Regions from separate parts of the Bradyrhizobium sp. SZCCHNRI1009 genome, predicted to be linked through region 3. Evidence: predicted binding sites of a transcription regulator. Region 3 holds the regulator's gene; each other region holds the start of a gene.
The links. Region 3 encodes PhoB, which activates phosphate uptake and scavenging genes when phosphate is short. Its sites were predicted from a motif close to TGTCATNNANCTGTCAT; they were not measured.
Positions count from the first base shown of each region.

Region 1: a site for PhoB is predicted at 2,495-2,511, ahead of QX010_RS14570 (alkaline phosphatase D family protein). Genes of this name have one in related genera too.
Region 2: a site for PhoB is predicted at 5,862-5,878, ahead of phnF (phosphonate metabolism transcriptional regulator PhnF). Genes of this name have one in related genera too.
Region 4: a site for PhoB is predicted at 4,482-4,498, ahead of phnC (phosphonate ABC transporter ATP-binding protein). Genes of this name have one in related genera too.

Region 1 covers NZ_JAUEUL010000007.1:9,321-16,630, forward strand. Annotated here, with positions in the region: gene QX010_RS14555 (YkvA family protein) at 1-338, opposite strand, end outside; gene QX010_RS14560 (4a-hydroxytetrahydrobiopterin dehydratase) at 444-746, opposite strand; gene QX010_RS14565 (TAXI family TRAP transporter solute-binding subunit) at 1,096-2,442, shown strand; gene QX010_RS14570 (alkaline phosphatase D family protein) at 2,582-4,153, shown strand; gene QX010_RS14575 (response regulator) at 4,199-4,573, opposite strand; gene QX010_RS14580 (Crp/Fnr family transcriptional regulator) at 4,742-5,503, shown strand; gene typA (translational GTPase TypA) at 5,917-7,310, shown strand, end outside.
Region 2 covers NZ_JAUEUL010000006.1:168,112-175,421, reverse strand. Annotated here, with positions in the region: gene phnN (phosphonate metabolism protein/1,5-bisphosphokinase (PRPP-forming) PhnN) at 1-70, opposite strand, end outside; gene QX010_RS13805 (alpha-D-ribose 1-methylphosphonate 5-triphosphate diphosphatase) at 67-1,224, opposite strand; gene phnL (phosphonate C-P lyase system protein PhnL) at 1,240-1,938, opposite strand; gene phnK (phosphonate C-P lyase system protein PhnK) at 1,956-2,750, opposite strand; gene QX010_RS13790 (alpha-D-ribose 1-methylphosphonate 5-phosphate C-P-lyase PhnJ) at 2,743-3,627, opposite strand; gene QX010_RS13785 (carbon-phosphorus lyase complex subunit PhnI) at 3,624-4,727, opposite strand; gene phnH (phosphonate C-P lyase system protein PhnH) at 4,731-5,342, opposite strand; gene phnG (phosphonate C-P lyase system protein PhnG) at 5,342-5,797, opposite strand; gene phnF (phosphonate metabolism transcriptional regulator PhnF) at 5,916-6,641, shown strand; gene QX010_RS13765 (phosphodiesterase) at 6,672-7,310, opposite strand, start outside.
Region 3 covers NZ_JAUEUL010000012.1:57,942-65,251, forward strand. Annotated here, with positions in the region: gene pstS (phosphate ABC transporter substrate-binding protein PstS) at 1-864, shown strand, start outside; gene pstC (phosphate ABC transporter permease subunit PstC) at 962-1,960, shown strand; gene pstA (phosphate ABC transporter permease PstA) at 1,964-2,845, shown strand; gene pstB (phosphate ABC transporter ATP-binding protein PstB) at 2,842-3,666, shown strand; gene phoU (phosphate signaling complex protein PhoU) at 3,697-4,413, shown strand; gene phoB (phosphate regulon transcriptional regulator PhoB) at 4,430-5,137, shown strand; gene QX010_RS21045 (trypsin-like serine protease) at 5,285-6,601, shown strand; gene QX010_RS21050 (HoxN/HupN/NixA family nickel/cobalt transporter) at 6,770-7,310, shown strand, end outside.
Region 4 covers NZ_JAUEUL010000006.1:157,463-164,772, reverse strand. Annotated here, with positions in the region: gene QX010_RS13745 (ABC transporter substrate-binding protein) at 1-593, opposite strand, end outside; gene phnE (phosphonate ABC transporter, permease protein PhnE) at 752-1,600, opposite strand; gene phnE (phosphonate ABC transporter, permease protein PhnE) at 1,600-2,484, opposite strand; gene phnD (phosphonate ABC transporter substrate-binding protein) at 2,557-3,486, opposite strand; gene phnC (phosphonate ABC transporter ATP-binding protein) at 3,558-4,367, opposite strand; gene QX010_RS13720 (DapH/DapD/GlmU-related protein) at 4,543-5,205, shown strand; gene QX010_RS13715 (alpha-D-ribose 1-methylphosphonate 5-triphosphate diphosphatase) at 5,202-6,386, shown strand; gene QX010_RS13710 (DUF1045 domain-containing protein) at 6,393-7,103, shown strand; gene QX010_RS13705 (SDR family NAD(P)-dependent oxidoreductase) at 7,180-7,310, opposite strand, start outside.

The DNA.
Region 1 (7,310 bases), on a different contig from region 3:
GCGGCATGATGGTCGGGCGTGATGTTCGAGGCGACCATGCGGATGGCGGTGGCGAGCACCGCCGCGTCGTCGGTGAAGCCGAGGATGGGCAGCACGTCAGGCATGAAGTCGAACGGCACGACGAAGTAGGCGATGGCGCCGAGCAGGGCGACCTGTACGTGCCGGGGTGTCTCCTTGTCGAAGGCGCAGTAATACGCCGCAAGCAGCTCCTCGGCGAATGGCAACCGCGCGACAACCTTCTTGAACTTGATCCAGAAACGACGGCGAAGGGTCTCGCGATCCCGGGCCAGCCGCTCCGCGGGCTCGAAGCCAACGCTGTAGTCGGTCGCATCCGACATGATGTCCGATCTCCGGTTCCAGACGGCGCCGGGGGCGCGGTCCTCGCCCTCGGATGTGGTGATGGCGACGCCGGCCGCAAGGCGCGTGCCGTCGTCGCCAAGGCCTCAGCCGCGCATCGTCGCGGCGATCGCGTTCATCGCCTTGGCGAGCTCGATGTCGCGCAGGGTCACGCCGCCGGCGTCATGGGTCGTGAGGACCACCTCGACGGTGCGGTAGACGTTGCGCCACTCGGGATGATGGTCAGCCTTTTCGGCGACCAGGGCGACGCGGGTCATGAAGCCGAAGGCTTCGTTGAAGTCTGTGAATGTGAACGTGCGGGCGATGGCCTCACGGCCCACCGCCTCGGACCAGCCGGGAAGCTCCCGCAAGGCAGTGGCGCGTGCCTCCGCCGACAATCGTTGCGGCATCTCGATCTCCTCTCGTGGTGCAATCGACCGGACACGTGGCAACATCCGGGCGATTGCGGGGTCTACCTCCAGCCGGATCGCGCCGGGGTCCGCCCGATCAGAGCCTTGTCACAGGCCGTTGCCGGAGGGGCTCGGACCTGTCCCGATCCCCCGGTGGCTGGTGCGATGGTAACCATGACGCAGATGTCACCCCGGGCGGACAAGAAATTTGCTACAGTTCAGCTCTATCGAAGGACGACGTGGCCAGACGAAGCCGCCTGTGGCATCGCCCGGGCCCAGGACCGCCGGAGGACAGAATCTGGTAGATGCTCAGACCACGCCAGCGCAGCGCTCACGGATGCGCCCTGCCGTGTTCATCGTCATCGCCGGGATCCTTGCGGTCGTCGGCGCTTTGACGGGTGCCTACTATTTTGCGATGCGTCCCGTGGTGCTCAAGATCGCGGTCGGTCCGCCCAACAGCGACGACCTGAAGGTCGTCCAGGCCCTGACCCAGGCCTTTTCCCAGTCGCACGCCTCCGTCAGGCTGCGGCCGGTTCCGACCGAGGGCGCCGCCGAGAGCGCGCAGGCGCTGGCCGCCGCCAAGGTGGATCTTGCGATCGTGCGGGGTGACCTCGAGGTCCCAAAGAACGCACAGGCGGTGGCGACGCTGCGCAAGAACGTCGTCATCCTCTGGGTGCCCTCGTCCGGCAAGGGCAAGAGCCGCAAAGGTGGCGCCAAGATCACGAAGATCTCGCAGCTCGCGGGCCACAAAGTCGGCATCATCGGCCGGACGCCGGCGAACGCGAACCTGCTGAAGGTCATCCTGCGCCAATATGGCGTCGACCCCAGCAAGGTCGAGATCGTCCAATTCCCGATCACCGAGGCCGCCGAAGCGGTCCGAAGCCAGAGGGCCGATGTCTATCTGGCGGCCGGTCCCATCAACAGCAAGATCACGGCGGATGCGATCGCCGCCGCCACCAAGGAAAGCGGGCCTCCGACGTTCCTGGCCATCGATTCCGCCGCAGCCATCGCACAGAACCATCCCGAATACGAGGCCACCGAGATTCCGGCCGGCGCGTTCGGCGGGGCGCCCGATCGCCCCGAAGATGAAGTGAAGACGATCAGCTTCAATCACCACATCGTGGCACGCAAGGGCCTCACCGACTCGACGGTCTCGACGTTCACGCATCAGCTGTTCTCGGTGCGCCAGCAATTGCTGTCGGAATTTCCGCTTGCCGCCAAGATCGAGACGCCGGACACCGACAAGGACGCGGCGATCCCCGCTCATCCCGGCGCGGCGGCGTTCGTCGACGGCGAGGAGAAGACCTTCCTCGACCGCTACAGCGACTACATCTGGTGGAGCCTGATGGCGCTTTCGGCGATGGGTTCGGCCGGTGCGTGGTTCGCCGGCTATCTCAAGCGCGACGAACGCACCATCAACACCTCGCTGCGCGATCGTCTGCTGGAGATGATCACCATCGCGCGCAGGAGCGATTCGACCGAGGAGCTCGACCAATTGCAGAGCGAGGCCGACGAGATCCTGCGCAACACGCTGACCTTCTTCGAGGACGGTGCGATCGAGCACGCTGCGTTGACCGCGTTCAACATCGCGCTCGAGCAGTTCCACAACGCGGTGGCCGATCGCAAGCTCATCCTGATGAGCATGCCCGCCAATCTGCAGCGAACCGGCGCGCAGTTGCGTGCCGCCGGCACCTGAGGTCGGACCACGCTTGCGCTGCGGCCGTGTCACGCGGCGGCCGGGGCGCGATTGTAATTCCAGCGTCATCAATCTTTCCTAGGTCTGCCGGGCCGTGACTCGCGCCTGCTCCCGCGCGCGATCCGACCAGGAGATCCGCATGACGCTTCGCATTCCTCGACCGCACACAGCCCTGTCCCGCCGCCGCTTCCTGTCGACGGCCGCCGCAGCCGGCGTCACGACGCTGGCGATGCCCTATCTGAGCCGCGCCGCCGACCGGCCGCAGATCACGCATGGCGTGCAGTCCGGCGACGTCGGCATGGATGGCGGCGTGGTCTGGGCGCGTGCCGATCGGCCGTCGCAGATGCTGGTCGAGGTGGCGACCACCGAATCGTTCAAGGACGCGCGGGCGCTGCCACCGATCGCCGCGCTTCCGGAGAGCGACTTCACGGCCAAGATGCTGATCGAAGGCCTGCCGAGCGGCCAGGACATCTTCTACCGCGTCAAGTTCCGCGACCTGTCGCATACCGCGGTCGAAAGCGAGGCCGTGGCCGGCCGCTTCCGCACCGCGCCCGGCAACAAGCGCGACGTCTCGTTCGTCTGGGGCGGGGATGTGGCGGGGCAGGGCTGGGGCATCAATCCCGATGATGGCGGCATGTTCACCTTTGCGACGATGAAGAAGCACCGCCCGGATTTCTTCCTGCATTCCGGCGACACCATCTATGCCGACGGCCCGATCAAGTCCGAGGTAAAGCTGCCGGACAACAAGGTGTGGAAGAACCTCACCGTGGAAGAGAAGGCCAAGGTCGCCGAGACGCTCGACGAATTCCGAGCCGCCCACAAATACAATTTCCTCGACGAGAACGTTCGCGCCTTCAATGCCGAGGTGCCGATCTTCGTGCAGTGGGACGATCATGAGGTCACCAACAACTGGTCGGCTTCCAAGGAGCTGCCGGCGAGCTACAAGGAGCGCAACATCCAGCTGCTCGCGGCCCGCGCGGCGCGCGCCTTCCACGAGATGTATCCGATGCGCGAGAGCATCATCGAGCCGGGCCGCGTCTATCGCACCATCAACTATGGCCCGCATCTCGACGTATTCGTGCTCGACGAGCGTAGCTACCGCGGCGCCAACGGTCCCAATCTCGAGGACAAATACGGTCCGGCGTCCTACTTCATCGGGCCGGAGCAGATGCGCTGGTTGAAGCAGGCGCTGCTCAATTCGCGCGCGACCTGGAAGGTGATCGCCTCCGACATGCCGCTCAGCATCATCGTCTATGACGACGCGGCCAACAAGAAGGGCTCGGAAGCCATCGCCCAGGGCGACGGCCCGGCGCGCGGCCGCGAGCTCGAGATCGCCGAGATCCTGCGCTTCATCAAGACGGCGCCGATCCAGAACACGGTGTGGCTGACGGCGGACGTGCACTACGCGGCCGCGCATTATTACGATCCGAACAAGGCGCAGTTTCAGGACTTCGAGCCGTTCTGGGAGTTTGTCTCCGGTCCGCTGCATGCCGGCACGTTCGGTCCGAACGAGCTCGACAACACCTTCGGCCCCGAGGTGCGCTTCATCAAGGCGCCCGGCCTCGACAAGCAGAACCTGCCGCCATCGGCCGGTATGCAGTTCTTCGGCCACGTCAAGATCGAAGGCGCAACGGGCCAGATGACCGTGACCCTGCGGGATCGCGCCGACGTCGCGCTGTGGTCGACCACGCTCGATCCGAAGCTCGGCTGAGGTCTTGTTGCTCGGCGGCAACACGATCGCGTGCTGCGACGGCAACTAATCGCGTCGCCGCAGCACGGCCTCCAGCGCCTCGGTCGGGCACGGCTTCGGCAGCCGCGGCCGGTCGGCGAATGCGGCCGGCACGCGGTCGGCGCCATAACCGGTCGAGAATGCGAAGGGAATGCCGAGCGCCGCCAGCCGCTCGGCAATCGCAAAGCTCTTCTCGCGGACCAGGCCGACATCGAGGAGTGCGAATTGCGGGACACGCTCGGCGATCATGGCGAGCGCGGTGGCGACGTCGGCTGCGATCCTGATGTCGGGAACGCCGAGGTCGGTGATCGTGTCTTCCAATCCGAGCGCAATGATGGGGTCGTCTTCGACGACCAGCACATGCTGATAGAACTCGGGCACGCCTGATTGCGAGCTGGTCATGGGATCTGCGGGTTCCAGGAGGAGGGATGGACCCCGCGGCCGGCGCCTCCTCTCGAGCGCGCTGGCGGGTTCCTGGAACCAAGGCAGCATATCAGAGTTCCTGTGTCGGTGCACTTGTGAACACAAGGAGCACGGATCACGCACATGCGTTGCGCAGGGGGGATGACGATGCTGAGCCAGGGTGTGACCACGCTGAGCCGGGAACGGCCCTACAACAACCTGCTGCGGCGGCTCAGTCCGGCCGACTACGCGCTGATCTCGCCGCATCTGGTCGAGGACACGGCAACGCCGAACGAGCTGCTCTACAGTCCGGGCGACGACGTGCAGATCGTGCATTTTCCCTGCGGTCCGGCGTTGACGTCCTATCTCGTTCCGAATGAGGACGGCCGCGACGTCGAGACCATCCTAGTCGGCCGCGAGGGCGCCGTCGGCGGGATCGTCAGCGAGGGCTTCCTGCCGGCCTATACGCGGATCGTCGTCAAGTTCGGCGGCCCGTTCGCGCGGCTGCCGCTGTCCCGCCTGGCGGCTGCCAAGCTGCAATCCAAGACGCTGCGCCACGTGTTCGCGCGCTACGCCGATTGCATGCTGGCGCAGATGTTCCAGTCGACCGCCTGCAACGCGATCCATTCGATCGAGCAGCGGACGGCGAAGTGGATCGTGGCCGCGATGGACCGCACCGATGGCGAGCCGGTCGTGCCGCTGACGCATGAGCAACTGGCGACGCTTCTGGGCGTCGGCCGCAGCTACGTCAGCCGGGTTGTCCAGACCTTCAGGGCCGAGGGCATTCTCGAAACCCGCCGCGGCGCCTTCATGGTGCGGGACTTCGACGCGCTCAAGCGCCGCTCCTGCCTGTGCAATGAGGCGGTGAAGACCCATTTCGAGGAGGTCCTGCGCGGCGTCTATCCGACCGAGCAGGCCGAGGCGGGCTGAGCCCGCAGGCGCTCTCGATTCCCTGCGCATAGGCGCAGCCGACGGCTTCGGCCATGAGCTGGCCGGTGCTGGTCCTCGTGGGGATCGCCGGTCGGGGCGGTTGGACTCGTCTCGTCTACTGCGCCGCCCGGCAGCGTGCAGGCGCGAAACGGGCAGCCAGCCGCCCGGAAACTGCTCCTCGCTCCTGAAAGCAGTCATTGTTTTTTGGCATTTTCTGCCTATATTGCGCCGCAACGCGCGAGGTCTGCCCGGTCGATTGGCCGGGCTTCCTATTTGGGGCTGCCGGCCCCTGCCGCCGAACGAGTTTCGCGAGCGCGCGTCGCAAAGCTAACAGCTTGATTCGACTATCATAAAGCGCGCGCCCCGCCGGGGACAGAGCACGGGCTCTTGAGAAAGCTTAGAAGACACCGACCATGAACCTCCGTAACATCGCTATCATCGCCCACGTTGACCACGGCAAGACGACCCTGGTCGACAAGCTGCTGCAGCAATCCGGTACCTATCGCGAAAACCAGCGTCAGGTTGAGCGCGCGATGGATTCGAACGATCTGGAACGCGAGCGCGGCATCACCATTCTGGCCAAGTGCACCTCGGTGCAGTGGAAGGATACCCAGATCAACATCGTCGACACCCCCGGCCACGCCGATTTCGGCGGCGAGGTCGAGCGCATCCTGTCGATGGTCGACGGCGTGATCGTGCTGGTCGATGCCGCCGAAGGCCCGATGCCGCAGACCAAGTTCGTGGTCGGCAAGGCGCTCAAGCTCGGCCTGAAGCCGATCGTCGCCATCAACAAGGTCGACCGGCCCGACGCGCGCATCACCGAAGTCGTCAACGAAGTGTTCGACCTGTTCGCCGCCCTCGACGCCACCGACGAGCAGCTCGATTTTCCGATCCTCTACGGGTCGGGCAAGAACGGCTGGATGGGCACCTCGCCCGATGCCTCGCACGAGGACGGCATGCAGCCGCTGTTCGATCTCGTCATCAAGCATGTGGCGCCGCCGGTGGTCGAAGAGGGCCCGTTCCGGCTGCTCGGCACCATTCTCGAGGCCAACCCCTATCTCGGCCGCATCATCACCGGCCGCATCGCCTCCGGAACCGTGAAGCCGAACCAGGCGGTCAAGGTGCTGTCGCGTGAAGGCAAGCTGATCGAGACCGGCCGCATCACCAAGATCCTGGCGTTCAGGGGTCTCGAGCGCCAGCCGGTGGACTTCGCCGAAGCCGGCGACATCGTCGCCATCGCGGGCCTCACCAAGGGCACCGTGGCCGATACGTTCTGCGATCCGGTCGTCGAGAGCCCGCTGCAGGCGCAGCCGATCGATCCGCCGACCGTGTCGATGTCGTTCATCGTCAACAATTCGCCGCTCGCCGGCACCGAAGGCGACAAGGTCACCAGCCGCCTGATCCGCGACCGCCTGCTGCGCGAGGCCGAGGGCAATGTCGCGCTGCGTGTGGTGGAATCGCAGGACAAGGACGCGATGGAAGTGTCCGGCCGCGGCGAATTGCAACTCGCGATCCTGATCGAGACCATGCGCCGCGAAGGCTTCGAGCTCTCCGTGTCCCGTCCGCGCGTCGTGTTCGAGAAGGACCCGGCCACCGGCCAGACCCTGGAGCCCATCGAGGAAGTCGTGATCGACGTCGACGAGGAGCATTCCGGCGTCGTCGTGCAGAAGATGAGCGAGCGCAAGGCCGAGCTGATCGAGATGCGGCCGTCCGGCGGCAACCGTCTGCGGCTGGTGTTCTACGCGCCGACCCGCGGCCTGATCGGCTATCAGGGCGAGCTGATGACCGACACCAAGGGCACGGCGAT
Region 2 (7,310 bases), on a different contig from region 3:
CCACCAGGATCAGGCGTCCCGGACCAAGCTTCCCGGATGTCGTCGCTGAGGCAGGCTCGATTCCGCTCATGCCACCCGCAATCCTTCCCGCCAGACGCTGCGCACGACCGACAACTGGCCCGCGACATGAACCCGGATCAGGTCCGCACGCTTGCCCACGGCGATCTCGCCGCGATCATGCAGGCCGACGGCGTCCGCAGGCGCCTTGGTGACGGTGCGGACGGCGGCGGCAAGATCAATGGACGGCACCCGCTGCGGCAATTGCAGCGCGCCCATCAGCAGACTCGACGGCACATAGTCCGACGACAGAATGTCGAGCAGGCCCTCGCGCGCGAGGTCCACGGCTGCGATATTGCCGGAGTGGGATCCGCCGCGCACGACGTTCGGCGCGCCCATCAGGATGCTGATGCCCGCCTGGTGAAGGCCCCGCGCGGCCTCCATCGTGGTCGGAAACTCCGCGACCGCGATGCCGTCCTTGATTGCGTCGGCGACGTTCTCCTCCGTCGTGTCATCGTGGCTGGCCAGCGGCACGTCATGGGTCTTTGCCAGCGCAATGATGTCGCGCATGTTCGGCGCCGCGTAGGCCTGCTGATACGCGAAGCGGCGCGCGAACATCACGTCGAGCTCGGCATCGGTCTTGCCGCCGCTCTTGCCGCGATAGTAGTCGCGCAGCTTGCCTTCGTCGCGAAACTGGCGCTGCCCGGGCGTATGATCCATCAGCGACATCAGCCGCACATCCGGACGCCCCGCCAGTTGCCGCGCCTCCTCGACCACGGTCGGCATCGGCACTTCGCAGCGCAGATGCAGGAAGTGATCGGACCGCAGCAGGCCGCCGTCGCGCGCCGTCGCGATCGCCTCCGCGAGCACATTGGCTTGACCGTCGACGCCCTCGGCGCCTTCCTCGCTCCACACGCGCAGCGAATCCAGCACCGTCGTGATGCCCGCGGTCGCAAGCTGCCCGTCATAGGAAATGACCGCAGCGACGGGGTCCCAATAGACCTTCGGGCGCGGCACGAAATGCGCTTCGAGGTGATCGGTATGCAGTTCGACCAGTCCGGGCATCAGCAGGTCGCCGCCGGCATCCAGGCTGCCGGCCGGCGCAGCCCCTTCGCCCAATTCCGCGATCCGGCCTCCGGCGATCGCCACCCAGCCCTGCTCGACGACGCGGTCGGCGAGGACCAGCCTGGCATTGCCTATCACGATATCGGACATGTTCGCGCTCATCTGCAATGTCTACCTCTATGCCGCCGCGGCGAATGTCGTGACGTCGACCGTGCGATCTGCAATCTGGGCGCGGATCTCGTCATCATGGACGATCGCGAGCATGGCCACTCCATCCCTCTTCTTTGCCGCGATCAGGTCGACCACGACCGCACGGTTGGCCGCGTCGAGCGACGCGGTCGGCTCGTCGAGCAGCAGCACCGGAAGGTCGGAGATGAAGCCGCGGGCGATATTGACCCGCTGCTGCTCGCCGCCCGAGAAGGTCGATGGCGGGAGCGACCACAACCGCTCGGGAATGTTCAACCGCCGCAGCAGCGCGCCTGCCCGCCCCCGGGCGTCTTCGCGCGGCACGCCGGCCGCGAGCAGCGGCTCGGCTACGACATCGAGTGCAGGGACCCGCGGCACCGCGCGCAGGAATTGGCTGACATAGCCGATGGTCTGCCGCCTCGCATTCAGGACCAGGCGCGGCTCGGCGCCGGCGAGATCGGTCATCGCGCCCACGTGCCGGACGCCGATGCGTCCGCCATCGCAGCGGTAGTTGCCGAAGATCATCTTCAGGATCGACGACTTGCCAGCGCCCGACGGTCCCGACAACACGACGCATTCGCCGGCCTTGACCTGGAACGACACGCCGCGCACCACGGGCAGCGAGATGCCGCCCTGCAGATGCATGGTGAAGGTCTTCTCTGCATTCTCGACATCGATCATCACGGTCATCGCATTGGGCTCTTGCATCATGGCGGCAGGATCGAGGACACGAGGAGCTGGGTGTAAGGCTCGCGCGGATCGTCGAGCACCTGGTCGGTGAGGCCGGTCTCGATCACCCGCCCCTCCTTCATGACCATCACGCGGTGCGACAGCAGCCGCGCCACGGCCAGATCGTGGGTCACGACGATGGCGGCCAGGCCGAGCTCATTGACGAGGCTGCGCATCAGGTCGAGCAGGCGCGCCTGCACCGAGACATCGAGCCCTCCGGTCGGCTCATCCATGAACACGAGCCGGGGCTCGGTCACCAGATTGCGCGCGATCTGCAGCCGCTGCCGCATGCCGCCGGAATAGGTCCGCGGCGCATCGTCGATGCGGGCGACATCGATTTCCACGCGCTCGAGCCAGGACGAGGCGGTCTGCCTGATCCGACCATAGTTGTTCCAGCCGACCGCCATCAGCCGCTCACCGACATTGGCGCCGGCGGAGACCGCCATGCGCAGACCCTGCGCCGGGTCCTGATGCACATAGCCCCAGTCGGTGCGGAACAGAAAGCGGCGCTCGGCCTCGCCAAGGCCGGCAAGATCGCGCAGCACCCCGTCGCGCATGCGGTAGGACACGCGGCCAGCCGTCGGCGCGAGCTGCGCCGACAACATCTGCAAGAGTGTCGATTTGCCCGAGCCGGATTCGCCGACGATGGCGAGCACCTCGCCGGGATAGAGCACGAAGGAGACATCGCGGCAGGCCGCCAGGCGGCCGTAGCTCTTCGCAAGCCCTTCCGCGACGAGCAGCGGCTGATCGGATGCGCTGATCATCTCAGCCATGGGCGCTCTCCTTGTGCGGGGGGACGCTCTGCGCGCCACGATGTCCGGATGCCTGGCGGCCCTCGCAGTAATCAGTGTCGGAGCAGACGAACATGCGGCTGCCCTTGTCGTCGGTCACGATCTCGTCCAGATAGGACTCCTCCGCGCCGCACAGCGCGCAGGGCGCGTCGAACTTGTAACGCGTGAACGGATGGTCCTCGAAATCCAGCGAGACGACCGACGTATACGGCGGAATGGCATAGATTCGCTTCTCGCGTCCCGCGCCGAACAATTGCAGCGCCGGGCAATTGTCCATCTTGGGATTGTCGAACTTCGGCGTCGGCGACGGATCCATCACGTAGCGCGCATTGACCTTGACCGGATAGGCGTAGGAGGTCGCGATGTGACCGAAGCGCGCGATGTCCTCATAGAGCTTGACGTGCATCAGGCCATACTCGGCCAGCGCATGCATGCGGCGGGTCTCGGTCTCGCGCGGCTCGAGAAAGCGCAGCGGCTCGGGGATCGGCACCTGATAGACCAGCACCTGCCCCTCGTGAAGCGGCGCCTCGGGAATGCGATGCCGGGTCTGGATGACGCTCGCCGCTTCCGTCGAGGTCGTGGTGGCGACACCCGCGGTCTTGGCGAAGAACTTGCGGATCGAGATCGCATTGGTCGTATCGTCCGAGCCCTGGTCGATGACCTTGAGCACGTCGCAGGGACCGAGAATGGCCGCAGTGACCTGCACGCCGCCGGTGCCCCAGCCATAGGGCATCGGCATCTCGCGGCTCGCGAACGGCACCTGATAGCCGGGAATCGCGATCGCCTTCAGGATGGCGCGGCGGATCATCCGCTTGGTCTGCTCGTCGAGATAGGCGAAGTTGTAGGCCGGCGCGTTCATTCCGCAGCTTCCTTCAATTCGGGAGCGGCATTGGCCTCGGCGAACTCCCGGCGCAGCTTGCGCAGCAGGCCGAGCTCGGACTGGAAGTCGACATAATGCGGCAGCTTCAGATGCTCGACGAACCCGGTCGCCTGCACATTGTCGGAGTGCGACATCACGAACTCCTCATCCTGCGCCGGTGCAACCATGTCCTCGCCGAGCTCGCGCGCCCGCAGGGCACGGTCGACCAGGGCCATCGACATCGTCTTGCGCTCGCTCTGCCCGAAGGCGAGGCCATAACCGCGGGTGAAGCACGGCGGCTCGGTCGCCGAGCCCTTGAACTGGTTCACCATCTGACATTCGGTCAGCTCGACCGATCCGAGCGGCACCGCGAAGCCGACCTCCTCGGCCACGAACTCGACCTCGACGTCCCCGAAGCGGATTTCGCCGGCGAAGGGATGGTTGCGGCCATAGCCGCGCTGGGTCGAGTAGCCGAGCGCGAGCAGAAAGCCCTCATCGCCACGGGCCAGGTTCTGCAGCCGCAGATCGCGGTCGGCGGGAAAGCTCAGGGGATCACGGGTGAGATCGCCGACCGGCGCGCCAACCTCGGCTTGCGGCGACGGCTCGATCAGTCCGTCCTGACCGAGAATATCGGTGACACGCGGCGTCGGCGCATTCGGCGCCTCGGCACGGGCCGGCAGCTCCGGCTCGACGCCGGCCGCCAACTGCGGATCGAGCAGCCGATGCGTATAGTCGAAGGTCGGCCCGAGCACCTGGCCGCCGGGAATGTCCTTGAAGGTCGACGAGACACGCCGCTGCACCCGCATTGCGCCGGTATCGACCGGCTCGCTCGCGCCGAAGCGCGGCAGCGTCGCGCGAAAGGCGCGCACCAGAAAGATCGCCTCGATCAGATCACCGCGCGCCTGCTTGATCGCCAGCGCCGCGAGCTCGCGATCGTACAGCGAACCTTCGCTCATCACGCGATCGACGGCGAGCCCCAACTGCTCGGAGACCTGCGCCAGCGACAGCTCCGGCACATCGCGATCACCCCGGCGCTCATGCGCCAGCAGCCGGTGCGCGTTCTCGATGGCGCGCTCGCCACCCTTGACGGCAACATACATGCCTCACTCTCCTGCGGAAACGAGCCGGGTCGTTCGCGGGATGGCGACGATGGACGAGCCATCGACCAGCACGACGTCGACACCACGCGGAAACAGCCTCTCATTGATCGACAGCCGCTCGAACAGGTCGGTCGGCGCGACCGTCGCACGGAACGATGTCGTCCCGTCGATGCCCGGACCACGCAGCTTGAACGTCGGCCCCCGGGACACGCTCGGCACCTGCAGGACCAGCGTCGTCGAGCGATCGGGATATTCGGCACTGCCGAGCGCGAATGAAGTCAGATCGGGAAGCGTTTCCGGGTCCGCCGCGACCGCAAAGCAGGCGAGCGCCGCGTCGGCGACGATCGGCGCCCCCGTATGAAACTTGAGCCAGGCGCCGACCTCGGACGTGCCGGCGAGCGGCGCATCAAGCCAGATCGGCGTATCGTGATCGAACAGGGTCAACGCGATCGCGGCGGCACCTGGCATCAACGACGACGGCCGGCCGACATCGCCCTCGACCTGTCGCAGACTTCCCGGACGCGCCATGGCCTCCATGACGATCCGGAAGGTGGATTGCGCGGACAGCACATTGTCGGCGAAGCCGGGCTGCAGATCGGAAGCGGCGGCACCCATCAGCCTTCTCCTCGCACCATCGTATAGAAATCGACACGCGTGGCCGCAGCCTGCTCCGCGCGGTGGGCCCGCGATGCACGCATCTGCGCCTGCAGCGGTGCGACCACCTGCGTCTCGATCGATCGCACATGGCTTGATGACTGGATCATCGCGTCACACAGCGCGATCAGGCGCGCCTTGCCGGCGTCGCGTCCCAGCACATAGCCGAACCCGACCTCGCCGCTCTCGAGCCGCACCGCGGCGCGCGACACCGTCGCCTCGCCGACATTGAACGGCGCACCGTCGCCGCCGATCCGTCCCCGCAGCATCACCAGGCCATTCTCCGCCGGACGAAGATCGCGATACTCAGGCACCGCGAGGTCATTCAGCCTGGCGCGGATGTCCGCATGCGAGGCATGCGCCAATACCCGCATCGCCGCCCTGCGCCGGTCCTGCATCGTGGTCTCGCCGTCCATCGTCATCCCGATCTTGCCGTCTCGAAGTTGTCTATGTTAATAGACAACTTCGTAGCGAAGCGCCATGACTGTTTGATGACATGGGCGTGATTTCAGGCCGGACAGCGGAGAGCCGTGGATGAGCATGCAAGGCGCCGACTCGGGCGTGGCGCTGTGGCGGCGGGTGGCCGACGGCATCGAGCGCGACATCGCCGACGGCCGCTTCGCGGCCGGAACGCGCCTGCCCGGCGAGACCGAAATCGCCGAAACCTATCGCGTCAACCGTCATACGGTGCGTCGCGCGCTCGCGACCTTGGCGGAGCGCGGCCTCGTGCGCGCCGAGCGCGGCAGCGGCACCTATGTCGAAGCGCCTCGTCTGTCATATCCTCTGAGATCGCGCACCAGGTTCTCCGAGATCGTGGGGGCCGGCGGGCGCGAGCCGCGTGGACAGCTGATCGCAGCGTCCGAAGAGCCCGCGACGCGCGAGCTCGCGCGCGAGCTGCGATTGAAGACGGGCGCACCATTGGTGCGGATCGAGGCGCTGCGTCTCGCCGACAAGACGCCGATCTGCGTGAGCACATCCTGGCTGTCGGCCGAGCGTTTCCCCGAGGCCGGCCACATCTTCGCGTCGGTGCGCTCGATGACCGCCTTGCTCGCCCATTACGGCATTCGCGACTATCGCCGCGGCGCGACCAGAATCACGGCGGCGATCGCCGACGCGAGCGACGCCGCGCGGCTCGACCTCGCGCTTGGCCGTCCGGTGCTGGTGGTCGACAGCACCGATGTCGATGCCGACGGGACGCCGCTCGTCAGCAAGCGCTCGCGTTTCGCCGCGGAGCGCGTGACGTTCGAGGTGGAGAGCTAGACCAGACGTCCGCTACTCCCCCGTGCGCGCTCAGTCGATGAGCGAGCCGTCCTGATTGAAGAACGGATGCGGCCCGTCGAAATCTCCGATCGGCACCTGATGGGTGACGACCGTTCCGAATCCCGGTCCTGGAAACCAGGCATGAAGGTGAAAGGCCGGCGGCTCGACCCGGAAGGATGGCGGGCGCAGCTCGGCCAGATCGAGCGCGACGGCATGGTTCGGCGCTGGACAGATCGTGCAGGGAATGCCCGCAAACCGGGTCAGCGTCGCGCGATGAACGTGACCGCATCCGATCAGTTGCACCCGCGGATGGCGCGCGAGGATCGCCGCGAGATCGTCGGCATTGCGCAGGTTCTGCCGGTCCATGTGCCAGATGCCGGTGGTGAATGGCGGGTGGTGCAGGAACAGCAGGGCCGGCCTTTCGCTGGAGGTGGACAGCCTGGCATCGAGCCATTGTAGACTCGCCTCGTCCAATTCGCCATGCGGATGGCCGGGCACGCTGGAATCGAGCAGAAGCAGATCGAGACCGGCCAGTTCCACATGCTGGTTCAGTGGCGCCGACTGCTCATGAGCAGCGCCGGGAAACGCCGCGCGCATCAGTTCGCGGGAATCGTGATTGCCTGGTACGGCGGCGAATGGAATCTCGAGGCCGGCAAGAAGATCTTTCAG
Region 3 (7,310 bases):
GGTCTGAACTACCAGTCGATCGGCTCCGGCGGCGGCATCAAGCAGATCCAGGCCAAGACCGTGACCTTTGGCGCCACCGACGCTCCGCTCAAGGCCGAGCAGCTCGAGAAGGACGGCCTGGTGCAGTGGCCGATGGTGATGGGCGGCATCGTGCCGGTCGTCAACCTCGAGGGCGTGAAGCCGGGCGAGATGGTGCTGGACGGCGAGACGCTCGCCAACATCTATCTCGGCAAGATCACCAAGTGGGATGACGCCGCGATCAAGAAGCTCAACCCCAGCGTCAAGCTGCCGTCGGACGCGATCGCTGTCGTCCGCCGCTCCGACGGTTCGGGTACGACCTTCAACTTCACCTATTATCTCTCCGAGGCGAGCGCCGACTGGAAGAGCAAGATCGGCTTCAACACCGCGGTCGAGTGGCCGGTCGGCGTCGGTGCCAAGGGCAACGAGGGCGTGTCCGGCAACATCGGCCAGACCAAGAACTCGATCGGCTATGTCGAGTACGCCTATGCCAAGCAGAACAAGCTGACCTACACGGCCATGGTGAACAAGGCCGGCAAAACCGTGCAGCCGACCGTCGAGGCCTTCCAGGCCGCCGCCGCGAATGCCGATTGGACCAAGGCCCCCGGCTACTACGTGATCCTCGCCAACCAGCCCGGCGACAAGTCCTGGCCGATGACGGCCGCGACCTTCATCCTGATGCACAAGGAGCCGACCGACAAGGCCGCGTCCGCCGAGGCGATCAAGTTCTTCAAGTGGTCGTTCGAGAAGGGTGGCAAGATGGCCGAGGAGCTCGACTACATCCCGATGCCCGACAGCGTCGTGAAGCTGATCGAGAAGACCTGGTCTGCCGACATCAAGAGCTGAGCTGGACGTATCGAAAATTCCCCTCTCCCGGCCGCCGGGGGAGGGGTGCTACCGGGGTTGAGGCGTGTCCAAGGAACAGGGGGCGGAATTGGCAGAGATGGCGGTTCAGACCGAAGTCGGCGACATCGCGGCTGCTGCCGGGCCCTACGACCGGGCGCGCGCGCTCAGTGCCTTCAAGCTTGGCGACGTCACCTTTTACTGGATCACCCGGCTCGCCGCGATCTCGGTTCTGTTGATCCTCGGCGGCATCATCATCTCTCTCATCATCGGCGCCTGGCCGGCGATGAAGGCCTACGGCTTCGAATTCCTGTGGACGCGGCGCTGGGCGCCGTCGGCCGATCCGCCGGTGCTCGGGGCGCTCGGCCCGATCTACGGCACCCTGGTCACGTCCTTCATCGCGATGCTGATCGCGATTCCGGTGGGTCTCGGCATTGCGATCTTCCTCACCGAGCTGTGCCCGCAATGGCTGCGCCGTCCGATCGGCATTGCGATCGAGCTGCTCGCCGGCATTCCCTCGATCATCTACGGCATGTGGGGCTTCTTCGTTCTGGGCCCGTTCCTGGCCTACACGTTCCAGCCGTTCATGATCAATCTCTGCTCCGGCATCCCGGTGCTGCAGGACATCTTCGCCGGTCCGCCGTCCTATCTCAGTCTGTTCAATGCCTCGCTGATCCTGGCGATCATGGTGCTGCCCTTCATCACCTCGATCTCGGTCGACGTGTTCAAGACCGTGCCGCCGGTGCTGAAGGAGGCGGCCTACGGGGTCGGCTGCACCACCTGGGAGGTCGTACGCAGCGTCGTCATTCCCTACACCCGTGTCGGCGTCATCGGCGGCGTCATGCTGGCGCTGGGCCGTGCGCTCGGCGAAACGATGGCGGTGACCTTCATCATCGGCAACTCGTTCCGGATCTCATCGTCGATCTTCGCGCCGGGCACCACGATCTCGGCCGCCATTGCCTCTGAATTCCAGGAGAGTGACGGCCTGCACCAGTCGAGCCTGATCCTGCTCGGCCTGCTGCTGTTCGTGCTCACCTTCTTCGTGCTGGCGAGCGCGCGCCTGATGCTCATGCGGCTCCAAGCCAAGGCGGGAAAATAAGCCATGTCCAGCGCAGATTCGCTCACCACCGATACGCCGGTCAATCCGATCTATGCGCGCCGACGCCGCAGGGACATCGTGATCCGCGGCCTCTGCGTCGCCGCCGCGCTGTTCGGCGTCACCTGGCTGGCGCTGATCCTGTTCACGCTGTTCTATAACGGGCTTGCCGGCCTCAGCCTGCAGGTGTTTTCCGCCGACACCCCGCCGCCGGGCTCGAGCGAAGGCGGCCTGCGCAATGCCATCGTCGGCTCCCTGATCATGACGGTCATCGGCGTCGGCATCGGCGCGCCGCTCGGCCTGTTCGCCGGCACCTATCTGGCCGAGTACGGCCGCAACGACCGCCTGACCTCGGTGATCCGCTTCATCAACGACATCCTGCTGTCGGCGCCCTCGATCATCATCGGCCTGTTCATCTATGGCGCTGTCGTGGTGCCGATGGGCGGCTTCTCGGCGCTCGCAGGCTCGCTGGCGCTGGCGGTCATTGTCATCCCCGTGGTGCTGCGCACCACCGAGGACATGCTGCTGCTGGTGCCCAACCCGCTGCGTGAGGCGGCCTCGGCGCTCGGCCTGCCGCGATCGCTGGTGATCCGGCGCATCGCCTATCGCGCGGCGCGCTCGGGCCTGATCACCGGCGTGCTGCTGGCCACCGCCCGCGTCGCCGGCGAGACCGCGCCCTTGCTGTTCACTGCGCTGTCGAACCAGTTCTGGAGCCTCAACCTCTCCAAGACGATGGCCAACCTGCCCGTCACCATCAACAACTTCGTCCAGAGCCCCTATGCCTATTGGAAGCAGCTGGCCTGGAGCGGAGCCCTTCTGATCACTCTGGCCGTGCTCGCCCTGAATGTCAGTGCACGCATTCTCGGCGCCGAGAGGAACGCAAAATGACCGACCTGTCCGTATCCGTCAGCCAGCCCAATCCCGCCGCGCTGAACGGCAAGGTTTTGCCGGAAGCCCCCGCCAAGGTGACCGCGCGCAACCTGAACTTCTATTACGGCGATCACCACGCGCTGAAGAACATCAACCTGTCGCTGGGGACCAACCGCGTCACCGCGTTCATCGGCCCGTCCGGCTGCGGCAAGTCGACCCTGCTGCGCATCTTCAACCGGATGTACGATCTCTACCCGGGCCAGCGCGCCGTTGGCCAGCTCATGCTGGACAACACCAACATCCTCGATCCCAAGCTCGACCTCAACCTGCTGCGGGCCCGGGTCGGCATGGTGTTCCAGAAGCCGACGCCGTTCCCGATGACGATCTACGAGAACATCGCCTTCGGCATCCGGCTGTATGAGAAGATCTCCAAGTCGGAGATGGACGACCGGGTCGAGAAGGCACTGCGCGGCGGCGCGTTGTGGAACGAGGTCAAGGACAAGCTCAACGCTTCGGGCCTGTCGCTGTCAGGCGGCCAGCAGCAGCGGCTGTGCATTGCGCGCACCGTGGCGGTCCGGCCGGAGGTGATCCTGTTCGACGAGCCGTGCTCGGCGCTCGATCCGATCTCGACCGCCAAGGTCGAGGAGCTGATCCAGGAGCTCGCCGAAAACTATACGATCGCCATCGTGACGCATAACATGCAGCAGGCGGCGCGCGTCTCCGACAAGACCGCCTTCATGTATCTCGGCGAGCTGATCGAGTTCGACGACACCAGCAAGATCTTCACCTCGCCGAGCGATCGGCGGACCCAGGATTACATCACCGGCCGGTTCGGCTGACGCCGACGACATTGACTTCAGGAGATCATCATGGCCAGTGAACATACCGCCAAGGCGTTCGACAGCGATCTGCAGGATCTCACCCGGCTGGTGTCGGAAATGGGCGGCCTCGCCGAGCGTCTGATCGTCGATTCCGTCGATGCGCTGGTGCGGCGCGACATCGCACTCGGCCAGAAGGTGGTCGCCACCGACGCCGAGGTCGACAAGCTGCAGCGCATCATCGAGGAGCGCGCCGTTCTTACCATCGCCCGGCGACAGCCGATGGCGGTCGACCTGCGCGAGATCGTCGGTGCGATGCGGGTCGCCACCGATCTGGAGCGCATCGGCGATCTCGCCAAGAACATCGGCAAGCGCGTCGCGGCGCTGGAGAGCGACTTCCATCCGCTCAAGCTGATCCGCGGGCTCGAGCACATGACCGACCTGGTGCAGTCGCAGGTCAAGACGGTGCTGGACGCCTATGCCGCGCACGACCTGCCGGCGGCGATGACGGTGTGGAAGGGCGACGAGGAGGTCGACGCCATCTGCACCTCGCTGTTCCGCGAACTCCTGACCTACATGATGGAGGATCCGCGCAACATCTCGTTCTGCATCCATCTGATGTTCTGCGCCAAGAACATCGAGCGCATCGGCGATCACGCGACCAACATCGCGGAGACCGTCTTCTATATGATCGAAGGCCAGCAGATCATGGACAAGCGCCCGAAGGGCGACATGACGAGCTTCGCGACGACGATCCCCGGCAACTGAGAGAGACGGTTCTGACATGGGCGCCCGAATTCTGGTGGTGGAGGACGAGGAGGCGCTGACGACGCTCCTGCGCTACAACCTCGAGGCCGAAGGCTACGAGGTCGAGACGGTGGCGCGCGGAGACGAGGCCGACACACGGCTGAAGGAGCGCGTTCCCGATCTCGTCGTGCTCGACTGGATGCTGCCGGGCCTGTCCGGCATCGAGCTGTGCCGCCGCCTGCGGGCGCGGTCCGAGACCCGGCAATTGCCGATCATCATGCTCACCGCGCGCGGCGAGGAGAGCGAGCGCGTGCGCGGCCTCGCGACCGGCGCCGACGACTACATCGTCAAGCCGTTCTCGGTGCCGGAGCTGCTGGCGCGCGTGAAGGGCCTGCTGCGGCGGGCGAGCCCGGAGCGGCTGGCGACCGTGCTGTCCTATGGCGACATCGAGCTCGACCGCGAGAAGCGCCGCGTGGCGCGCTCGGGACGGCCGATCGATCTCGGCCCGACCGAATACCGCCTGCTCGAGTTTTTCCTGGAGCATCCCGGCCGCGTGTTCAGCCGTGAGCAGCTGCTCGACAGCGTCTGGGGCCGCGACATCTATATCGACGAGCGCACGGTCGACGTCCATATCGGCCGCCTGCGCAAGCTGCTCAATCCGGGCCGCGAGCAGGACCCGATCCGCACCGTGCGCGGCGCCGGCTATGCGCTCGATGATCGCTTCGCCAAGAGCGAGCAGGTGTAAGGGGCGATCGGGCGTGAGGATGAAGCAGGTGTGAGGCGCGAGGGGGCCCGATTGAGGAGATCGCGGTCCGCTTTCCGCCACGCCGCCGCCGTCTTGATCGTGTCTGCTTCGTGGCCCGTCACGATGTTTCGGTCCCAGCGGACGCCCTTGATCAAGACCATCATCATATCTCTAGCCGTCCTGCTCGGCAGCGCGGCGGGCGCCGCGGCCGCCGAGCTCGAAGACGCGGTCGCCGCGGCGGGAAACGGACAGCACGCCGCGGCGATGCGCCGCCTGCTGCCGCTGGCCGCCAAGGGCGATGCGCGGGCGCAGTTCGACGTCGGCTTCATGGAGGCCTTCGGCTGGGGCCAACCGCGCAACCCCGCCGAGGCGCTGGCGTGGTATCGCAAGGCCGCCGATCAGGGCCTCGCCGTCGCCCAGCATTATCTCGGCATCGCCTATGTCAACGGCGAAGGTGTCGCGAGCAATTATGGCGAAGCCGGCCGCTGGTTCAGCCGCGCGGCAGCGCAGGGCTTTGCCCAGTCGCAATACATGCTGGGCCTGATGCTGCTCGACGGTCGCGGCGTGCAGCAGGACGTCGTGCAGGGCTACGCCTGGCTGGTGATGGCGGGTCGCAGCGGCGTGCGATCGGCCCGCCGCGACGTGCAGCGGGTCAAGCTGACGGAGCCGCAGCGCGTCCAGGCCCAGAGCGCCATTGCGGCCTGGCGGCCGAAGCCGGAATCGGCGGAGGCGGGCGTCGCCGCTCCGCGTCCGGAGCAACTGCTCGGGCTCGACCGCCACATCGGAGAGGTCGTCGATCCCACCTCGTGGCCGGCGTCGTCGATCGGCGTCGTCACCGTCGCGCAATACTCGACCGGCGGCTGGTGCACCGGCACGCTGGTCGCGGCGCGCGTCGTGCTCACCGCCGCGCATTGCGTGTTCAACGGCGTCGCGCAGGTCAGCCCCGGCAATGTCCGCTTCCTGGCCGGCATGAACAGGGGCACGCCGGCGGCATCGTCGGTCGCCGACAAGCTGATCGTGGCGCCGGACTTCGTCCCGACCCGGCACGACAGATGGTCGCTCGACCGCTCGCCCGCCGATTGGGCGCTGATCGTGCTGAAGGATGCGCTGCCGTCGAAGCCGGTCGCGGTCAAGGCGCTGACGCGCGAGGAACTGCAGGCTGCGACCACCGCCGGAACCATCTCAGAGATCGGGTACGGTCAGGAGCGGCGCTACTCGCCGACCGGCCAGCGCAATTGCAGCGCCGGCATGACCAGCGATGCCCGTCTGCTGACGGTGCATTGCCTCGCCAATTTCGGCTATTCGGGCTCGCCGATCCTGGCCGAGGTCGGCGGCACGCCGGCCGTGGTCGGCATCTTCTCGGCGTTCCACGAGGAGACCCGGCTGATGTTCGCCGCGCCCGCAAGCCAGTTCGAGGCCGTCGTGCGGCGCGAGATTGCGGCGCAGAGTGCCTCGGCGCGGTGAAGGGGGAGGGGACGAGAGAGGTCCCGCCGCTGGTCACGATCTGTGCGCGACTGGATAGCGGGTTGCCAAGCGAGCGGGCGATCCGGCAAGTGCAGCCGATTTTTTCCTGTAGCTTTCGCCTGCAGCGGGGCTTTACCGAACTGGCCTGGCTCTTGCTATAGTTCGAGTATGACGATTGTTCCAATTGATCATCCTCGTGCCCCGCGGCTGCTGTGGTGGCGGTCGCAGCCCGGCAGGACCGTTGCGCTCGTCGCCTGGCTGGTCGCGGCCAATGCGCTGGCCTGGGCCTGGGCATTCGCGCTCTACGCCGACCGGCCCGCCATCGTCGGCACCGCGATGCTGGCCTGGCTGCTCGGACTGCGCCATGCCGTCGATGCGGACCACATCGCGGCGATCGACAATGTGGTGCGGAAGCTCGTGCAGGACGGTCGCGCCCCGCGCGCCGCCGGCCTCTATTTTGCGCTCGGCCATTCCAGCGTCGTCGTCATCGCCACCATCGTGGTGAGCCTGGTGGCCGGCGCAGATCTGTTGAGTGAGGACAGCGCCATCCGTGCGATCGGCGGCACCATCGGCACCTCGGTCTCCGCAGGCTTCCTGCTGCTGATCGCCTTCGCGAATCTGGTGCTGTTCGTGAACCTCTGGCGCCGCCCATCCCACCCCCATTCCGACATGGACGCCGCCGGTAGCGCCGGGCGGGGCCTGCTCATTC
Region 4 (7,310 bases), on a different contig from region 3:
TTCTTGCGCAGGTCCTTGAAGAACGTAACGGCAGGTTCGAAATTCGCTTGCGAACCGCCGAGCGCGAGATTGACGGCGACGGCGCCGACATAGCCGACGGCAGCCGAGCTCGGGTCGAGATAGCCGACCATGCCCTTGTAGTCCGGCTTGAGCAGATCCTTCCAGCAGGCCGGGACCGGCTTGCCGCCAAGCGCATCCTTGTTCACGAACAGGCCGAGCGTACCGGAGTGGATCGTGGTCCAGTAGCCATCCGCATCCTTCAAGCCGGCGGGGACCTGATCCCAGTTCGCCGGCTTGTAGGCCTCGAGCGCGTCCTGCGTCTTCGCCTTCATTCCGAAGGTGACTCCGAAATAGCCGATGTCGCCGACTGGGTTGCTCTTCTCGGCAAGGATCTGCGCCAGCGCCTGGCCGGAGTTCTTGTTGTCGTGCGGAATGTCGTAGCCGAGATCGGTCTTGATCGCCTTGAGCATCGAGGCCCAGTCGGCCCATTCCGGCGGGCAGTTGTAGCAGATGACGTCCGCAGCCTTGGCCGGCTGCCACGATGCGGCGACGCACAGCGCGAGCAGCGCGAGAACGAGGCGGGTGAGCTTCATGAAGATAGACTCCGTATTCCTGGCATCACGGCCAGTTCCGGAGCTTCCCCTAAAGGCGGCACATGAAGGATTTGCGACACCGGGTGCAGCACACACAGCTGACGCCGCACCCTGATCGTTCGTAGGCAAACGATCGCAACCTTCGGATGCCACGCCGTTCAAGCGATGGCGCGGCGGCCGATGATCGCAAACCGCAGCTTGCCCGAGATCCAGTCGATCGCGGCCACCGCCACCAGGATCATCAGGATCAGGAACGACACCTTCTGCCATTCCAGCACGCGGATCTGTTCGGCGAGTTGCAGTCCGATGCCACCGGCGCCGACGATGCCGATGATCGTCGCCGAGCGCGTGTTGGATTCGATGAAGTAGAGCACCTGCCCGGCAATCACGGGAAGAACCTGCGGCAGCAGGCCGAAGCGGATCTCATGCAGCGGGCTGCCGCCGGCAGCGCGAACGCCCTCGACCTGCCGCCGGTCGGCCCCCTCGATCGCCTCCGAGAACAGCTTGCCCAACGCGCCGAAGTCGGACACGGCAATCGCGAGCACACCGGCGAACGGACCGAGTCCAACGACGTTGATCCAGACGAGCGCCCAGATCAGCGTATCGACGCCGCGGATGCTGTCGAACAGCCGCCGTACCGGAAAGCGGAAGATTGCGGACGGGACGATATTGCGCGCCGCGAGCAGGCTGACGGGCAGCGCGAGCACGGCCGCGAGCATCGTGCCGAGCATGGCAATCGACAGTGTCTCTCCCATCGATTTCAGATAGGTCGGAAGCGATGCACCGGGATCCGGCGGCAGCATCATCAGGGTGATCCAACCGAGTTGACTGATGCCCGCCAACAACCTCGTCGGCGAGAAGCCGAGATCGACGAGCCCGAACACGAAGATCCCCATCGCGGCAACGGCCGCCAGCGGCGTCGCCAGACGGGCGGACGCCGGCCGCTCGAACACGCCTGGGTATCGCGATCGCAGCGCGGCGGTATCGATCTCGTCCAGCTTTCGCATCATGCCCGGCCTTCGCTGCCGAAGAGACGGCTGCGCAGCAGCCCCGTGCCAATGTCGATGACAAACACCGTCAGGATGATCAGAACGAGGATCGCGCTGACGTCGGAATAGTAGAACTTGCGGATCGCGACGACGAGCTCCTGGCCGATGCCACCCGCACCGACGAAGCCCATCACCGACGCCTCGCGGACGTTGATCTCGAACCGCAGCAACGTGTAGCTCGTGTAGCCTGCGACGACCTGTGGCAGGACGGCAAAGCGCATGCAGGACAGCCAGCCGGCACCGGTCGCGCGGACTCCCTCGACCGGCTTCATGTCGACGTTTTCGACGACCTCCGAAAACAGCTTGCCGAGCGCACCGCAGGAGTGGATCGCGATGGCGAATACGCCGGCCATTGGCCCCAACCCGAAGGCCATGACAAAAATCAGAGCGAACACGATGCCCGGCACCGTGCGGGCAAACTCGAGCAGGCGCCGGACCGCGAAGCGCAGCCAGGATGCAGGAGAGGTGTTCTCGGCCGCGAGGAAATTCAATGCAAACGCCAGGACGGCGCCGAGCATGGTTCCGACATAGCTGATCAGGATCGTCTCACCGAGAAGCCGCGTCCATTTGCGCAGGCCCCAGAGCCATTCCGGCAGGTTGGTCCACACGCGGTGTCCGTCGTCGAGCGTGAAGAGCCGGTCGAAATAGCTGAGGAAGTTGCCGAGATAGGTGACGAGCGTTCGGAGGTTGACCTCCGAACCGATGGCTGAAACGAACAGCACGAGGCCGCACGCAACCAGCACGACCACGGCACGCAGACGCTTGCGCGCCACCGCTTTGCGGTAGGCGCGCTGCAAAGGTTCGAGCTGCTGTTCAGGCAGGATGGCGACGGCTGACGACATGTTTGCCGGTGCAAAGCGCAAATAGGCCGGCGGGGCTTCGATGACGCGGTCCCCGCCGGCCCGGTGCAACGCTTACGAGCCCTTCTTGCGCAGAGAGTCGACGAATTTGATCAGCTCGACAGTCTTGTTGTAGTCCTCCGTCGAGATCGCCTCCCACGGCTTGTTCTTGCCGTCGGACAGCTTGGCGAAGGCTTCCGGATCCTTCTTCGCCGCGTCGAGGAAGGCCTGCTTGATTGCGGCCTTCATGTCGGTGGGCAGGTCGCTGAGATAGGCGTAGGGCGAGTTGATGATCATGTCCGACTTGCCGATGATACGGAAATCTTCCTTCTTCAGCGGCGTGCCGTCGGCCGACTTCACCATGTTCTTGGTGAGCATGCGGGTCAGGTTGGAGTCATCTCCGTTGTTCCACCAGTTTGCGGCGACGTCGACGGTTCCCTGCGCCAGGGCAAGCACGGCGTTCTCGTGGCTGCCCGTAAAGATGACCTGGGAGAAATAGGTGTCGGGGTCGATGCCCATCTGGCTCATCTTGAAGCGCGGCATGTTGTTGCCAGAGGTCGAGTTCGGGTCCACCAGGCCGAGATTCTTGCCCTTCAGATCCTCGAGCTTCTGGTACGGGCTCTTGGCGAGCACGTAGAACACTGAATAATAGCCCTTCGAGCCGTCCGAGTTGACGTCGATCACGAAAGCGTCCGTCTTGACGCCCGTCACGCGCGCGCGGGCGAAGGAGGCCGGACCATAATAGCCGATGTGAATGTTGCCGGCGCGCTGGCCCTCGATGACCGCGGCGTAGTCATTGGCGACGCGCAGCGTCACCTTGACGCCGAGCTCCTTGGAAAGATAGTTCACGAACGGCGTGTAACGCTCGACGACACCCGAGCCGTTTTCGGCCGGGATCGCGGCAAAGGTGATCTCCGGATATTTGGTTCGCCAGTCCTCGGCCGAGGCGGACGAAGCGAACGACAGAGCGGCCAAACCGGCCAGAATGAGACGACGATTGATCATGGAACGTCCTTCAAGTTTCAGGGGACGATGTCAGGATTGACACGACAGATGCGCCCGCAGCACGCAGGCAATCAGGCGACGGCAACTTTGCCGACAGCCGGAACGGATTCGGGAGCTTTGGGCATTGCCGGCGGCATCACCTCGTCGGCCTCCAGATCGTACAGCTCGCGCGCGATCTGGCCGGTGAGCGCCGCCGGCAGATCGTCGAACACGACCCGACCATTCGCCATTCCGATCAATCGGTCGCAATAGCTGCGCGCCAGATCGAGCGAGTGCAGATTGCAGATCACGGTGATGCCGAAATGCTTGTTGATGCGCAGCAGCGCGTCCATGACGATCTTGGTGTTGCGCGGATCGAGCGAGGCGATCGGCTCATCGGCCAAGATGATTTCCGGATTCTGGACCAGCGCGCGCGCGATCGCGACGCGCTGCTGCTGCCCGCCCGAAAGCTGATCGGCGCGCTGCGCGGCGAGGGAGGCCATGTCGAACTGCTCGAGCGCGGACAGCGCCATGGCAACATCCGCCGCCGGCCAGAGCTGCGCCAGAGAGCGCCACGACGGGATTTCGGCGAGTCGCCCCATCAGGACGTTCGTGAGCACGTCCAATCGGCCGACCAGATTGAACTGCTGGAAGATCATCGCCGAGCGCGCGCGCCACTGCCGCAGGTCGCGGCCGCGCAGCGCCGTCACATCGAGATCCTTGAAGAGAATGCGGCCGCCGCTCACAGGACTCAGGCGATTGATGGACCGCAGCAGGGTCGACTTGCCCGCGCCGGAACGCCCGATCACGCCGACGAAGCTGCCGGGTGCAACAGAGAAGGACGCATTGTCGACCGCGGCTTTCATGCCAAAACGGCACGTCAGGCCATCCACCACCAGCATTGAATTCTCCAGACGCCTCGCTTTGGCCTATCGCTAACGTCTCGATTCTACAGTTATGTGACAGCAACACTGCGGCGCCACATCCGTCCACATGCCGGTCGGCAGTCATGCAGATGTCACGCCTCTGTCATAGGGGAGACCCAACACCTTCACAGGCGTAGAGACAGGATGCGAGATGGCCGGCAAGCTGCTTTCGATTGAACCTACCGTCGACCCTTCGGCCAAGCTCCAGGACGTGACGCTCGGCGCCTATTGCGAGATAGGCGCCCGCACCATCCTGCAGGAGGTGACGATGGGCGACTACTCCTACGTGGTCAACGATTCCCAGATCACCTACACGACGATCGGCAAGTTCTGCTCGATCGCGGCGATGACCCGGATCAACCCGGGCAACCACCCGATGCAGCGGGCGACGCAGGCCCATTTCACCTATCGCGCCAGCGCCTATTTTCCAGGCGAGCCCGACGATGCCGAGTTCTTCGCCTGGCGGCGAGAGCATCATGTCCGGATCGGACACGACGTCTGGATCGGCCATGGCGCGATCGTGCTGCCGGGCCGCAACATCGGCACCGGCGCGGTCGTGGCGGCTGGCGCCATCGTCACCAAGGACGTTCCGGCCTATACCATCGTCGCCGGCAATCCGGCGCGCCCGATCAAGCGCCGGTTTCCGCACGAGGTCGAGCAGCGGCTGCTGGATCTGGCGTGGTGGGATTGGAAGCACGAGGCGCTGCGCGCGGCGCTGCCCGATTTCCGCAAGCTCGAGATCACCGCGTTCCTGGATAAATACGAGGCCGCTCTCGACGCCCTCGTCCCGGTACGGCAGAGTGCCGCCCCATGACCGATATCTCAATCTCGCGGGGCCGCTGCCTCGTCGACACCGACCTCGTGGACACCTCCTTGATCATATCCGGCGACGTCATCGCCGGCATCGGGACACCGGGGTGCCGGTCAGGTCTCGAACTCGACGCGGAGGGGCTCACCGTGCTCCCCGGCATCGTCGACATCCACGGCGATGCGTTCGAGCGCCAGATGATGCCGCGCGCCGGGGTCGATTTCCCGACCGACGTCGCGCTGATCGACAGCGACCGCCAGGCCGTCAGCAATGGCATCACCACGGTCTTCCACGCAACGACCTGGTCATGGGAGCCGGGCCTGCGCAGCGCCGACAATGCGCGGCGGCTGCTCGAATCGATCGAAGCGCTGCGCCCGCAGCTCGCGGCCGACACGCGCTTTCATCTGCGCCACGAGACCTTCAATCTCGACGACGAGGAGGAAATCGGCCAGTGGCTCGCCGATCGGCGCGTCGACCTGTTCGCCTTCAACGATCACATGGACTCGACGGTCGCGAGCCTGGACACGCCGCACAAGCGCCAGCGCATGGTCGACCGCACCGGCCTGCCCGGCGCGGAGTTCGACCGGCTGGTCGCGCGCATCGCCTCTCGCGCGGATGCCGTTCCAGCCTCGATCGCGCGGCTGGCCGACATCGCACGCAAGGCTGGCGTCCGCATGCTGTCGCACGACGACGACAGCCCGGCCATGCGCAAGGCGTTTCGCAGCCAGGGCGTGACCATCGCGGAATTTCCGGTCAACGAGGAGACTGCGCGCGAGGCCGCTCAGGGCGGAGACGCGATCGTCTTCGGCGCGCCCAACGTCGTTCGGGGCGGCAGCCATACCGGGTGGACGCGAGCCAGCGACATGATCGCCAAGGGCCTCTGCTCGGTGCTGGCCTCCGACTACTACTATCCAGCGCCGCTGCTGGCGGCGTATCGGCTCGCGGCGGACGGCGTTCTGCCGCTGGCACGCGCCTGGGATCTGATCTCGGGCGGCCCCGCACGCGCGGCCGGACTGGCGGACCGTGGGACGCTGGCCGAAGGCCGCCGCGCCGACGTCATTCTGGTCGATGACCGCGTGCCGTTGCGCCCCCGCGTCGTCGCCGTCATCGCGTCCGGCCGGCTGGTCTATCTGGCCGAGACCCATCGGCTGAACGCAGTGCCCGTGCGCACCATCGCGGCGGAGTAGCAGATCATGGTCGATGCGCCCCGCTACGCGATCTACTACGCCCCGGCGGCGACGACGGGCTTGGCCGGATTCGGCGCGAGCCTGCTGGGTTACGACGCCTGGAGCGGCGACGAGCCGAGCTTTCCGGAAGAAGTCGTTCGCGCGGTTCCCGATTGGGCCGAGCTGAGCGCGGACCCGCGCAAATATGGCTTCCACGCCACTTTGAAGGCGCCGTTCGAACTGGCCGATGCGCAGAGCGAAGCCTCGCTCCGCGACGCCTGTGCGGAGTTCGCGGCAAGGCCGCGCGCCATTCCGATCATTCGTCCCATCGTGGACTCGATCAGCGGCTTCGTCGCGATGATCCCTGGCGAGCCCTCGCCGGCGCTGCAACAGCTCGCAGCCGATTGTGTCCGGGCGTTCGAGCCGTTTCGCGCGCCGATGACCGCCGCGGACCGTGCACGGCGCAAGCCGGACCTGCTGACACCACGACAGCGCGATCATCTCGATCGCTGGGGCTATCCCTATGTCATGGAGGATTTCCGCTTCCACATGACGCTGACCTGCCGGCTGTCCGACGAACGACGCCGGCCGATCCTGACGATGCTGCAGCAGAGATTTGCGGCGCTGTCGCTGACAGAGCTCCGGATCGACCGGATCGTGTTGTTCCGCCAGCCCAACGCCCGCCAGCGGTTCGGCATCATCGGAGACTGGCCGCTCACGGCCGTCCAGCGCATCTAGGGACGTCGGTTCGGCATGGCCGCATGGTGCGGCCGCGCCTGCCGGTCGAACAGCGCGACCGGCAATCTCGTCGGACCTACACCGCCTTCGTCAGGGCGCCATCGATGATCAGATTGGTTCCCGAAATGCGGCTTGCGAGCGGGCTTGCGAGCATCACGACGCCGTAGGCCACCTCCTGGGCTGTTCCCATGCGCCCCGTCGGATTCA